4 regions of the Mesorhizobium sp. 113-1-2 genome follow, and region 1 is predicted to be linked to each of the others. Evidence: predicted binding sites of a transcription regulator. Region 1 holds the regulator's gene; each other region holds the start of a gene.
The links. Region 1 encodes LexA, which represses DNA repair genes until DNA is damaged. Its sites were predicted from a motif close to TGTTCNNNNTGTGTTCNG; they were not measured.

Region 1 (2,926 bases):
CATCATTGCCGGCAGTGCCACGGCGCTGTTTGCAATATGGCACTTCCAGCGTGTGTCGCCGCTCAGCCTGTTCGCAAATCTGGCTATCATGCCAATTGTCTCAGTCGTCATGTTTCTGGCGGTTGTCAGTGCTTTGACAATGCCCTTTGGTTTGGACGGGCCCTTTCTCCACTTGATGGGCAAAGGCCTGACGGCGATGATCGCCATATCGGCGTGGATATCGGAACGCTCTCCCGTCGATGCGGTCGGGCTGATTTCGCAGCACTCCGTCCTGCTAGTGACGATTGCCCTGGTCATCGCGACGATGGCGACGACATGGCTGCGGCTCGCGGCACTGCCCTTCGCGCTTGCCGGACTGTTGACGGTGTCGGATACGCGCACGCCAGATGTGCTTATCTCGGAAGATGCGCGGCTGGTCGCGCTACCGATCGGCGGCGGCGAACTCGCGGTCAGCCGGGCTCGCCCGAACGAGTTCACCGTCGACAATTGGAAACGCGCGCTGGTGTCCGAAACCATCGTCGCGCCGGAGATGTTCGACAAGGCGGACGGGCAATTCGGCATTGCCGATGCCGTCAACCTCCCGCCTGGAGCGCCATTCTATTGCACGGATGGTGTCTGTCTTGCCCGGCACCCATCGGGTGCGATCATCGCACATGTCGAAGACCGCAAGGCCACCTGGAAGGCCTGCGGTTTTGCCGATCTGATCGTCGTCAATGACGCGACAGGCTATGATGCCTGCCACAATCCGCTGGTTCTTGTCGTTACCAAACGGCAACTGGCCCGAAAGGGCAGTGCCGCCGTCTTCTTCGACCGCCAATCGGCGACCGGTCCGCCAATCGTCAGTTTCGCGGTGGATGGACCGTATCGGCCCTGGCATGCGCAGCGAAAATTTTCACGCGAGGCGAGGGGGCTGGCGCCCTATCAAAAACCTGAAAAGACGGCCGTTCCTGCTCAGTAGCGCCGGATCAACCCGACCAGCTTGCCTTGCACCTTGACCCTGTCGGGCCCGAAAATGCGCGTCTCGTAGGCCGGGTTGGCGGCTTCGAGCGCAATCGAGGCGCCCTTGCGGCGGAACCGTTTCAGCGTCGCTTCCTCCTCGTCGACCAGGGCGACGACGATCTCTCCCGGGCTTGCCGTATCGGCGTTGCGGATAATGACCGTGTCGCCATCGAAGATGCCGGCCTCGATCATCGAGTCGCCCTTGACCTCCAGCGCATAGTGCTCGCCACCCATGATCATGTCCGGGGGCACCGAGATCGAATGCGTCTGATGCTGGATGGCATCGATCGGCACACCGGCGGCGATACGGCCCATCACCGGGATCGACACGGCGGAGACCGCGTCGTCATCATTGCCGGCTGAGGGCAGGCGCGATGGTGCCGGCTTGATCTGGCGGCCAAGGCCGCCCTGACCGAGACTGCCCTGGATGACGCTCGGCGAGAATTTCTTTGCCGCGTTGAGGCCAGGCGCGATCGAATCCGGCAACCGCAGCACTTCCAGCGCGCGTGCCCGGTTCGGCAGCCGGCGAATGAAGCCACGTTCCTCCAGTGCCGTGATCAGTCGATGGATCCCCGACTTGGAGGCAAGATCGAGCGCTTCCTTCATCTCGTCGAAGGAAGGCGGAATGCCGCTTTCCTTGAGCCGTTCATGAATGAACATCAGCAGTTCATGTTGCTTGCGTGTCAGCATGGCGGCCCCCAAGGCATTGAACGAAGGGTGTGAACCAGAATCGAAAAACAAACCCAGAACAAACACTATCTGTTCCAGTTGTGTTCTGCAACTGTTTAAAGTTTAGTGAATTTGTTAAAGCCTCAGAAATTTTCGCTCCAGGTGGCAGGCGTCAACCGACCACCTCCACCGTCGGCACGTGCATTGAAATCATTATGGTTAATAGCCTGTGGCCTATCCTCTTATCCTGTTTGGCATCAGGCGTTTGAAAGGCATTCTCAGGGTGGATTGTATGGCGAACGGATCCATTTTCGGCGGAACGAAACGAAATCAAAACGTCAACAATCGCTGGCTATGCGGAGATAGAACGCGTTCAGGCTCCCGGCATCGCTCCGACCAGAACCTGGGCGTAGGCGCCCGCATCGATATTGCCGCCGGAGATAACGCGCCGCGGCAAGGTCATCCGGAAACCGCTTTCAGACTGCCGGCGCGTACGGTGTAGGGATTGGCACAATTGTCTTCGCTGTGCACATAGACGTGCAGCGTGTAGCCGATATGCGCCGTCATCAGCGCTTTTGCCCGCTCCACATCGCGATCGAGCGCCGCTTCCATGATCTCGGTGTGATGCTCGATGGCGATCGCCTCGCGCAAGGCGTCCATGGCCTCGCCATAGCCATCCTTGAGGCCGGCCGCCGCCCGCAATGTCGGCGCCAGACCGAGAAAACGATGATGCCGCCGCAACTGATCGGCGATCGTCGAGCGGAAGCGCAAAAGCCAGTTGGATGTTGCCGCGCTCAGCAGCGCCGCATGGAAGGCCTCATGGCTCTCGTCCCATTTGTCGACGGCCGCATCGGAAGGGTCGTCGACCGCGGTCTTGCAGCGCGAGAGCCGGTAATGGGCGGTGACGACCGCGTCCTCCCATTCTCTGCCGCCATTCGCGATCGATTCCAGGAACAGCGGCATTTCGACAACCATCCTTGCGCGCGCCAGATCCTCGAGCTCGGCGCGCGACACGGGAGCGACGGCAAAGCCGCGATTGCTGATGGCGGTGACCAGGCGCTCGGCTTCAAGTCGGGACAAGGCTTCCCTCAGCGGCGTCCAGCCGACGCCGTATGTGGCGCGCAGCGCGCTCAGCTTGAGCGGCGCGCCCGGCATCAGGCGGGTGGTCAAGATATCGCGCCGCAGCAGCTGATAGGCCGCTTCGGTCTTAGTGGAGCTGTTCTGATCCTGCATCGCGATCCGTCCATCATCGGGCTTG
Region 2 (2,926 bases), 1.1 Mb from region 1:
GGCCAAGCGGCAGATCGAGCTGCAGCTCGACACTTTCCTCGAGATGCGAGACCGAGATCGCCAGCAGCGAGATCGTCTTTTCCCGGGGATGATCGGCGAGTACGCCTCGTACTAGGTCCTGCGCGATTTCGGCCAGCATGGTGGTCGCCGAGATCGGCTGCTCCAGCGTGATCGAACGGGTGACGGCGCTGAGATCGGCAAAGCGCACGCGCACCGTCACCGTGCGGCCGGGCCGCGCCTTGGCGCGCAGCCGGCTGGCGACGCGGTCGGCCAGATGCAGCAAGGTCGGCACGATCACCCGCGCCACGGCCGGCTTCTGGCCAAGTGCCGATTGCGCGCCGGCCGAATGCGCGCGGCGCCTGGTCTCCAGTTTTCTCGGGTCGCGGTTCCATGACAGGGCGGCGAGCTTTTCGCCGGCGGCGGGCCCGAGCAGCCTGGTCAATGCGCCGCTATGCGTCCTCGCCAATTGGCCGATGGTCTCGACGCCGATCTCGGCCAGCCGCGCCCTGGTCGCCGGCCCGACGCCCCACATCAGGCCGACCGGCAAATCGTGCAGGAAGGCGAGCTCCGTGCCGGGATCGACCACCACCAACCCGTCGGGCTTGGCGACCTGCGAGGCGATCTTGGCCAGATGCTTGGTGCGCGCCACGCCGATCGAGATCGGCAGGCCGAGTTCGGCCCGCACGCGGCGGCGGATCGCCGTGGCGATCTCTTGCGGGGAGCCGAACAGATGCGTGCAGCCGGCGACATCGGCAAAGGCCTCGTCGATGGAAATGCGCTCGACCACCGGCGTGAAATCGTCGAGCACCTTGATCGCCGCGTCGCCCAGCCGCTGGTAGTGGCTGAAATTGCCGCCGACGAAGATCAGCTGCGGGCAAAGCTCGCGTGCCTTGCGCCCGGGCATGCCGCCGCGCACGCCGAAGGCGCGCGCTTCATAGGAAGCCGCCAGCACCACACCGCCGCCGACAGCGATCGGCTTGCCGCGCAGCGACGGGTCGAGCAGCTGCTCGACCGAGGCATAGAAGGCATCGAGATCGGCATGCAGGATGGTGGCTGTGGTTTCCATCCGGCTGCATATCCACGGTTGCTGATGGATTAGAACGAATAGAGAACATAACGCGTACAGCTGTCAAGCGGTATGTCCGCGTTCGGCTGTATCATCTGCGCTCTTCCCGCGAAAACTGCACAGCCAAATGTCGGATCGCGGTTTTCAACAACGTCCTAGAGACGGGCAACGAGGCTGCAGCATACGCCTGAGTGCGTAAGGAGGACGACATGACCGACCACATCATCGCGCCTTACTCGGAGTGGTTTGAAGCGCACAAATCGCATCTCGGGAAAGAAAAGGCGTTGACGCGCCAGCGTCAGCAGCTCGCGGCGGACCGGCGGGCATTGCCGTGGCTGCGGATCGACAAGCCCTACGTTTTCGATACGAGCGAGGGACGGAAATCGCTGGCCGATCTCTTCGCCGGCCGCAGCCAGCTGATCGTCTATCACTTCATGTTTCCGCCCAATGCGGACTATCGCTGTACCGGCTGTTCATTCCTTTGCGATCACATCGACGCCGCCAACCAGCATCTCAGGCATCACGACGTCTCCCTGGTCGTCTGCGCGCGCGCTCCTCTGGCCGAGCTCATGGATTTCAAGGCGCGGATGAACTGGCAGTTCGACTGGGTTTCGTCGTTCGGGAGCGATTTCAATTTCGACTTCCAGGTGTCGTTCACCGAGGACCAGATCAGTTCGGGCAAGGTGCTCTTCAATTTTGAAGAGGTCGCGATGACAGGCAGGGATCGCGGTGGCGCGACCGTTTTCTACCGGGATGACGACGGCAAGATCTATTGCACTTTCCAGGTGCGGAGCCGGGGCGGCGAGAACCTGATCGGGACCTACAGCTATCTCGACCTCACTCCCATCGGCCGCAATGAAAACGGGCCATCGCATACGCTGGGCGATTGGGTCCGCCTTCACGATGAATATGAGGATCGATGATGATCCGCCGTGCCGCTGGGCAACGCGCCGGCCTCGGCCTTGGGACGTCCTTCAAGAGCTTCGGTGATCAAGCGTTCGCCAGATGCTCCGCCCGCAGCGCCGCCTTGATCCGCTCCAGCGCCGGTTCGCCGCCGGCCGCCAGCTCGTCGGCGATGCGGGCGAGCTGATCGTCGGCCTTGCGGTACTTGCTGCCCCAGGCGCCGAGCGTGGCCAGCACCGGCAACAGGTCGATGCCGGCCTCGGTCAGCCGGTAGATCGCCTTCAGCCCATGGCTCGGATCGTCGCTGCGGGTGAGGATGCCTTCGTCCTGCAGCGTCTGCAGCCGCTCGGCCAGCGTGCGCGAGGAGATGCCTTCATCCGACTGCAGGAATTCGCGAAAATGCTTTTTCCCGGCGAAGACCAGGTCGCGGATGATGAGCAGCGTCCAGCGGTCGCCGAGCAGTTCCAGCGACAGGCTGATGGGGCAGCCGGATCTTTCGCGCGTCGACATGTCTATGGTTCCATTTTTAAATCACTTTACTCTTGACATCATTTTTCCCACACGTCAATGGTTCCAAAAGTAAACCAATTCCCCTTGAACCGGACAAACGAGGAGACGACGATGAAAAAGCTGATCCTGCAGATGCAGATGTCGGTCGACGGTTTTGTCGGCGCGAATGACGACCATCGCTGGCAGCTCTGGGAATGGGGCGACAACATCGGCTGGGACGAGGACCTAAAGCGCGATTTCAACATCGTCTTCGCCGGCATCGATATCATCCTGCTCAGCCGCAAGATGGCCGAGGAGGGCTATCTCACCCATTGGGGTAACGCGGCGAAGAAGTTTCCCCACGACCCGTTCTACGCCTTCGCCCAGCGTATCGTGGAGGCCCGGAAGGTGGTGCCGAGCGACAGGCTGAAGGCTTCGCGATGGGAACGCACGACGGTGGTGAGCGGC
Region 3 (2,926 bases), 3.9 Mb from region 1:
CGCCCCTCCGCCTACCGCGAGGCCAGGCGGGTGCTGAAGCCCGGCGGACATTTTTTGTTCAACGTATGGGATCGCATCGGGGAGAATGTGTTTGCCGATGATGTGACCAACGCGCTGGCCAGGATTTTCCCGAACGATCCGCCGCGCTTTCTGGCCCGCACGCCGCATGGCTACCACGATACGGCGCTGATCCGCGGAGACCTTGAGGAGGCCGGCTTCTCCGATGTGGCGATCGAGACGAGAGCCGAACAGAGCCGTGCGCCCTCGCCGCGCATTCCGGCGGTTGCCTATTGCCAGGGAACGGTGCTTCGCACCGAAATCGAGGCCCGGGATCCGGGCAAACTAGACGCCGCGACGGATTATGCCGCATCCGCGATTGCGGCCAGGCATGGCAACGGCGCGGTTGCCGCCAAAATTCAGGCACATGTCATCGTGGCCGTCGCCTAGATCAGTCGTCGCCTTCGACGACCCGCAGCCTGAGCTGCCCGGTCTTTGAATCGGCGACGCGCGGGCCGGGCTCGAGTTTGGCGGCCGGTGCCCGTGACGCCGCGTCCGGGGCGGCATCGCCTTCGGCCTGCGCGCCGAACTCCAGCGCCTCGATCTTCTGGCCGCGCTTGGTCACCTTCGATGTCGAGACCAGAATATCGTCGATGTCCTTGGCCGACTGGCCGAAATGCACCTGCAGCTTGCGCACGCGCTCGTCGACACGCGCGACATCCTCCATCAGCCGGATCACCTCGCCCTGGATCAGATGCGCCTGTTCGCGCATGCGGGCGTCCTTGAGGATCGCCTGGATGACCTGGATCGACAGCATCAACAGCGACGGCGAGACGATGACGACGCGGGCGCGGTGCGCCTTGTGGACGATTGCCTCGAAATTTTCGTGGATCTCGGCGAACACCGATTCCGACGGCACGAACATGAAGGCGGTGTCCTGCGTCTCGCCCTGGATCAGGTATTTCTCCGAGATATCGCGGACATGTATCTCGATGTCGCGGCGGAAGGCCTGCGAGGCGACCTTCTGCAGGTCGGCGCCATCGGCGGCGCGGATGGCGTTCCAGGCTTCCAGCGGAAACTTGGCATCGATGGCCAGCGACGGCGCGCCGTTCGGCATCTTCACCAGGCAATCCGGCCGGCTGCCATTCGACAATGTCGCCTGGAATTCGTATGCGCCCATCGGCAGGCCGTCGGCGACGATCGCCTCCATGCGCGACTGGCCGAAGGCACCGCGCGTCTGCTTGTTGGAGAGGATCGCCTGCAGCTGCACGACCTGGCCGGCAAGCGACTGGATGTTGCCTTGCGCGACATCGATGATCGCCAGCCGCTCCTGCAGTTTGGCCAGGCTCTCATGCGTGGATTTGGTCTGCTCGGTCATCGTCTGGCCGATGCGGCCGGTCATGGCGTCGAGGCGTTGGCCAATCGACTGCGTCAGCTCTGCCTGGCGGGCGCCGAACACTTCGGCGATGGCCCCCATGCGGCCCTGCATCTCGGCCTGGCTTTGCAAGATGCCGGCCATCCGCGCCTCGGCGTCGCGGGCATGGTCGGCGGCTTCCGCGGCCGCGACCGCGCGCGCCTTGGCCGACCGCCACAGCGCGACGACCAGCGCTACGAACAGGCCGAGAAACAACAAGACGGCGAAAGCCAGCGCGTGGCCAAGCGTGATTGTCGAGGCGCCAAGTCGTGCGACGGGCTCGGAAAGGATGGTGCTCAGATCATTCATGTGGACAGCATAGCCGATTCGGCCTGATGGCACAGATCAAAACGTGAACGAGGCTCAGGTGCACCGGTTGACGCTTTTCGCTGAACGTCTTACGTGGGACGCCATGCCGATCAAGCCGCTCATTATCCTTCCCGATCCCATCCTGCGCCAGGTTTCGAAGCCGGTGGAGCGCGTCGACGCGCCCTTGCGTAAACTTGCCGACGATATGCTGGCGACCATGTATGACGCGCCCGGCATCGGGCTGGCGGCAATCCAGATCGGCGAGCCGCTGCGCATGCTGGTGATCGACCTGGCCAAGGAAGACGAAACGCCGGCGCCGCATGTCTTCATCAACCCGGAGATCCTGGAAAGCGCCGAGGCGCGCTCCGTCTACGAGGAAGGCTGCCTGTCGATCCCCGACTATTACGCCGAGGTCGAACGCCCCGCTTCCGTGCGGGTGAAATATCTCGACCGCGACGGCAAGCTGCAGGAGATGGAGGCCGAGGGGCTGATGGCGACCTGCCTGCAGCACGAGATCGACCATCTCAACGGCGTGCTGTTCATCGACCACATCTCGAAGCTGAAGCGCGACATGGTGTTGAAGAAATTCAAGAAGCTCGCCAAGGACAAGGCACCGGGCAAGCTGGTGGGATAGCATTTACTCCAGCAACCCACGCAGAACCCATTCCTTGCCTATCTCGATTCCTTTCGCGCCGATTTCAATTGCGAGCGCACGAGACTCTGGTGAGAAAATCAAAACTATGATGATCGCCCCTGCTACCAGAGGCGTGACGTAGACGGCGAAATTGCTTTCCCTTCGCCTCGACAGTTCGCCTTTCTCGTATCGTTCCTCAACTGTTTTGAACTCGGCGAAGGGGGCTCTGCGTTTCCCAAAAGGCTTTTGATCGCGCTGCATATGAGGCTCCTAGGGATAGGTGCTCGAATTATGCGCCCAAACTATTGGTGATAGAGTTAACGAACTCTCTAGGTCACTGCAGCGAAGGGATCGGAGTTATTGTTGATCACAGGTCGCCGAGATGATATCAGTGATATCAATTCGTGGAGATGGCTATGGGCGATATCCTGATCAGAGACATTCCCGAGCCCTTGAAGCGCGAAATCGAACAAGCGGCGCGCAAAGGCGGCCAAAGTCTGTCGAGCAAGGCCATCGATCTTTTGCGCAAAGGCATGGTCGCGGAGAAAGAAGCCAAGCCGGGACCAGGGCTT
Region 4 (2,926 bases), 3.6 Mb from region 1:
CGCCTGCGCTCAAGATGAGCGGGCAGGAATAAATTGGACATGTTGTACCTCACGTAAGTGACGCATACGCTTGCCGGAAGGCGGTGAGTCGTGAGCCCGTCCCTTAAGTTGGTTTGCTGCGAGCGCACTATTCTGAGCGCTGGTTAGCGACTACGCATCGACGTTCGCGGGAAAGCGCTATTGGGTCTCCTTCAAGCCGTAACCGACGATTCGGCTAGTGATGTCGGCGACCAGCGGCTTTTTCTAGCCGGCTACCTCAATAGCGCAGAAAAGTGGGCACTATTCTCGGATGCGTGGGCTGAGGAGCTAAAGGCCGCGCCAGCCATTGATTACTTCAAGATGGCTGAGGCGCAGAACCGGCGTGACCAGTTTAAGAGCTGGAGCGAAGGTCAGCGCGACGAGAAATTAAGCTCGCTGGCGCGTGTAATTGCGCACTTTAAGCCTCTATCTTTTGAGGTGTCGGTGAGCCGAAAAGAGTTCTTTGACATATTGAAGCCCGTATCACCGCGCGGCCTTGGCAATCCTCACTTCACCAGCGTTTTTCACGTCGTCTCGATCTTGTCTAGATTTGCCAGCAGCAAGGGTGGGAACATACCCATCGAGTTTATTTTTGATGAGCAGGACGGCGTTAGCGATGATATCGACCTTTTCTTCGGATACATGAAACGTAATTTTCCGAGGAAGGTCAGGAAGCTAATTAGCGGCAACCCGATGTTCCGTGATGAAAAGGTCTATCTGCCTCTCCAGGCCGCAGACATGATTGCTTGGCACGTCCGGCGAGAGCACGAGCTCAACACCGAATTGCCCCTCACCAATCTACTGCGGAGCGATACCCATTTGGTGAGTGAAATTGAAAACGAAGTGTTGCAACGATGGGCGCACCATCACTCACAACTACCGGCGGTAAAGCACCTTCAGTCCAAGGGGCAATGGCGCGATATTAAGCGAGAAATTGCTAGGCAATCGGCCCTTGGTTACATCCCGCCGCATGGGACTAGGTGGAAGAATTTTGTCAACGGAGCGCGCGAGCTCATCGCCAGCCTCATTCGCAGATAGTTCCCGAGAGGTTGCTTGAACCGCTCGGGCTCATTCTGACTAGGCTTTGGCTTCGCACCGGAATCGGCAAATGAACGGGCCGATGCGCCTGCGCCATCCAGGCAGAGAGGAATAAATTCCCCATGAGTCTGCTTGACTCTTGGGGGGCTCTCTGGAATCTATAAGAACATAACAGGAACAATTGTGAGTGGACACTGACCGTCATGGCGATGACCGCCGTGGCGCGGGAGACTGTTTTTGCCCTGCGCCGCCAGATCGCGAAGATCGAGGGAACGCTGCCCGAGCGCCTGCAGGCGCCGGCTGGCGCGCCGCTTGATGCCGACGCCAGCGGTGCCGATCTCACGATCGTCCGGCGCGGTCTTGCCGCGGCCTTGCCGGATGCCTTCCTGCCGATCGGCATCGAAGGGCTCGATGCCGCCCTGAGCGGTGGCCTGCCGAAAGCCGCGCTCAGCGAAATCCATGGCCTGGAAACCCGCGATGCCGGAGCCGTCGCCGGTTTTGCCCTGTCGCTCACCAGCCTGATCCTCAAACGGGCGCAAGGGCTGCCGGTTTTGTGGATCGGCACCACGGAAATCTTCCGCGAGGCGGGCTTTCCCTATGCCAGGGGGCTGCAGGCCTGCTTCGGCATTGAACCAGAACAATTGCTGTTTTCCGAGGCGCCAAAACTCGTCGATGCGTTGTGGATCGCCGAGGAGGCCGCCCGGATGACGGCGCTCGCCGCCGTCATCCTGGAAATCCGCGGCAACCCGCAGCGGCTGGACCTGACCGCGACGCGCCGGCTGCATGCAAGGGCGCAGGCCGCCGGCCGCCCGGTGTTCCTGCTGCGGCAGGCGGCCGCGCCCGAACCGACGGCGGCGGCCGTCCGCCTCATCGTCTCGTCGGCGCCGGCAACGCCACGCGACACCATCGCCGGGCCGCTCGCCGGCTCGATCGGCCGCCCCGCCTTCACCGTCACCATCGGCAAGAGCCGCACGGCCCTGCCTGGACAATTCACACTGGAGTGGAACCCCGATGAACGCGCATTCGACGAAAGAAGAAGCGAGGAAAAACGGGAATGGGCAAAGGATCCTGTCGCTGTGGTTTCCCTATCTGGCGGCCGAAAGGATCCTGCGGCAGCGTCTGGGGCGGTCCTGGCGTTCCCGGCCGTCAGCTCATCCGCCCCTGGTGGTCAGCCACCGCCAGGGCAACGCGCAGCGCATTTCGGCCCTCGACGAGCGGGCTGAGGCGCTGCACCTGAAGCGCGACATGGGCATCGCCGATGCGCGCGCCATGCATCCGTCGATCGACATCGTCGAGGCCGATCCCGAGGCCGACCGGCGCCTGCTCGAAGGCCTGGCCGACTGGTGCGACCGCTACACCCCGCTGGTGGCGCTGGACGGGGCGGACGGCCTGTTTCTCGACGTCACCGGCTGCACCCATCTGTTCGGCGGCGAACGCGCCATGCTGGACGACATCCTGTCGCGCTTCTTCCATCAGGGTTTCGATGTCCGCGCCGGCCTTGCCCCGACGCCGGGCGCGGCCTGGGCGGCGGCCCGCTTTTGCGGCGACCGCATCGTCGATGGCGGCGAGGAAGAAGCCCTGTTGGCACCCTTGCCGCTGGCCGCACTGCGCATCGCGCCGGAAACCCGCGCCAGCCTTGAAAGCGTGGGCCTGCGCACGGCGGGCGCCGTCATGGCGGCACCGCGCGCGCCGCTTGCCCGCCGCTTCGGCGCCACCTTGCTGTTGCGCCTCGACCAGGCGCTTGGCCGTCTCGACGAGGCGGTGTCGCCACGCCTTCCCGTGGCGCCGCTTTCGGTCGAACGCCATCTCGCCGAGCCCGTCACGCTCACCGAGGACATCGAGCGGCTGGTCGGCCTGCTGGCGACGACGT

Region 2: the regulator LexA is predicted to act here: its motif matches at 1,097-1,114, upstream of dinB (DNA polymerase IV).
Region 3: the regulator LexA is predicted to act here: its motif matches at 1,753-1,770, upstream of JN279_RS03035 (DNA recombination protein RmuC).
Region 4: the regulator LexA is predicted to act here: its motif matches at 1,219-1,236, upstream of JN279_RS38125 (ImuA family protein).

Annotation. Positions count from the first base shown of each region.
Region 1 covers NZ_AP023242.1:4,604,739-4,607,664, forward strand. The annotation lists gene JN279_RS22290 (ComEC/Rec2 family competence protein) at 1-958, shown strand, start outside; gene lexA (transcriptional repressor LexA) at 952-1,689, opposite strand; gene JN279_RS22300 (GntR family transcriptional regulator) at 2,128-2,901, opposite strand.
Region 2 covers NZ_AP023242.1:3,503,340-3,506,265, forward strand. The annotation lists gene dinB (DNA polymerase IV) at 1-1,066, opposite strand, end outside; gene JN279_RS16905 (DUF899 domain-containing protein) at 1,276-1,989, shown strand; gene JN279_RS16910 (winged helix-turn-helix transcriptional regulator) at 2,057-2,479, opposite strand; gene JN279_RS16915 (dihydrofolate reductase family protein) at 2,591-2,926, shown strand, end outside.
Region 3 covers NZ_AP023242.1:654,919-657,844, forward strand. The annotation lists gene JN279_RS03030 (class I SAM-dependent methyltransferase) at 1-447, shown strand, start outside; gene JN279_RS03035 (DNA recombination protein RmuC) at 449-1,720, opposite strand; gene def (peptide deformylase) at 1,824-2,354, shown strand; gene JN279_RS03045 (hypothetical protein) at 2,358-2,615, opposite strand; gene JN279_RS03050 (plasmid stabilization protein) at 2,771-2,926, shown strand, end outside.
Region 4 covers NZ_AP023242.1:1,038,100-1,041,025, forward strand. The annotation lists gene JN279_RS04855 (DUF3800 domain-containing protein) at 181-1,056, shown strand; gene JN279_RS38125 (ImuA family protein) at 1,260-2,279, shown strand; gene JN279_RS04860 (DUF6504 family protein) at 2,221-2,926, shown strand, end outside.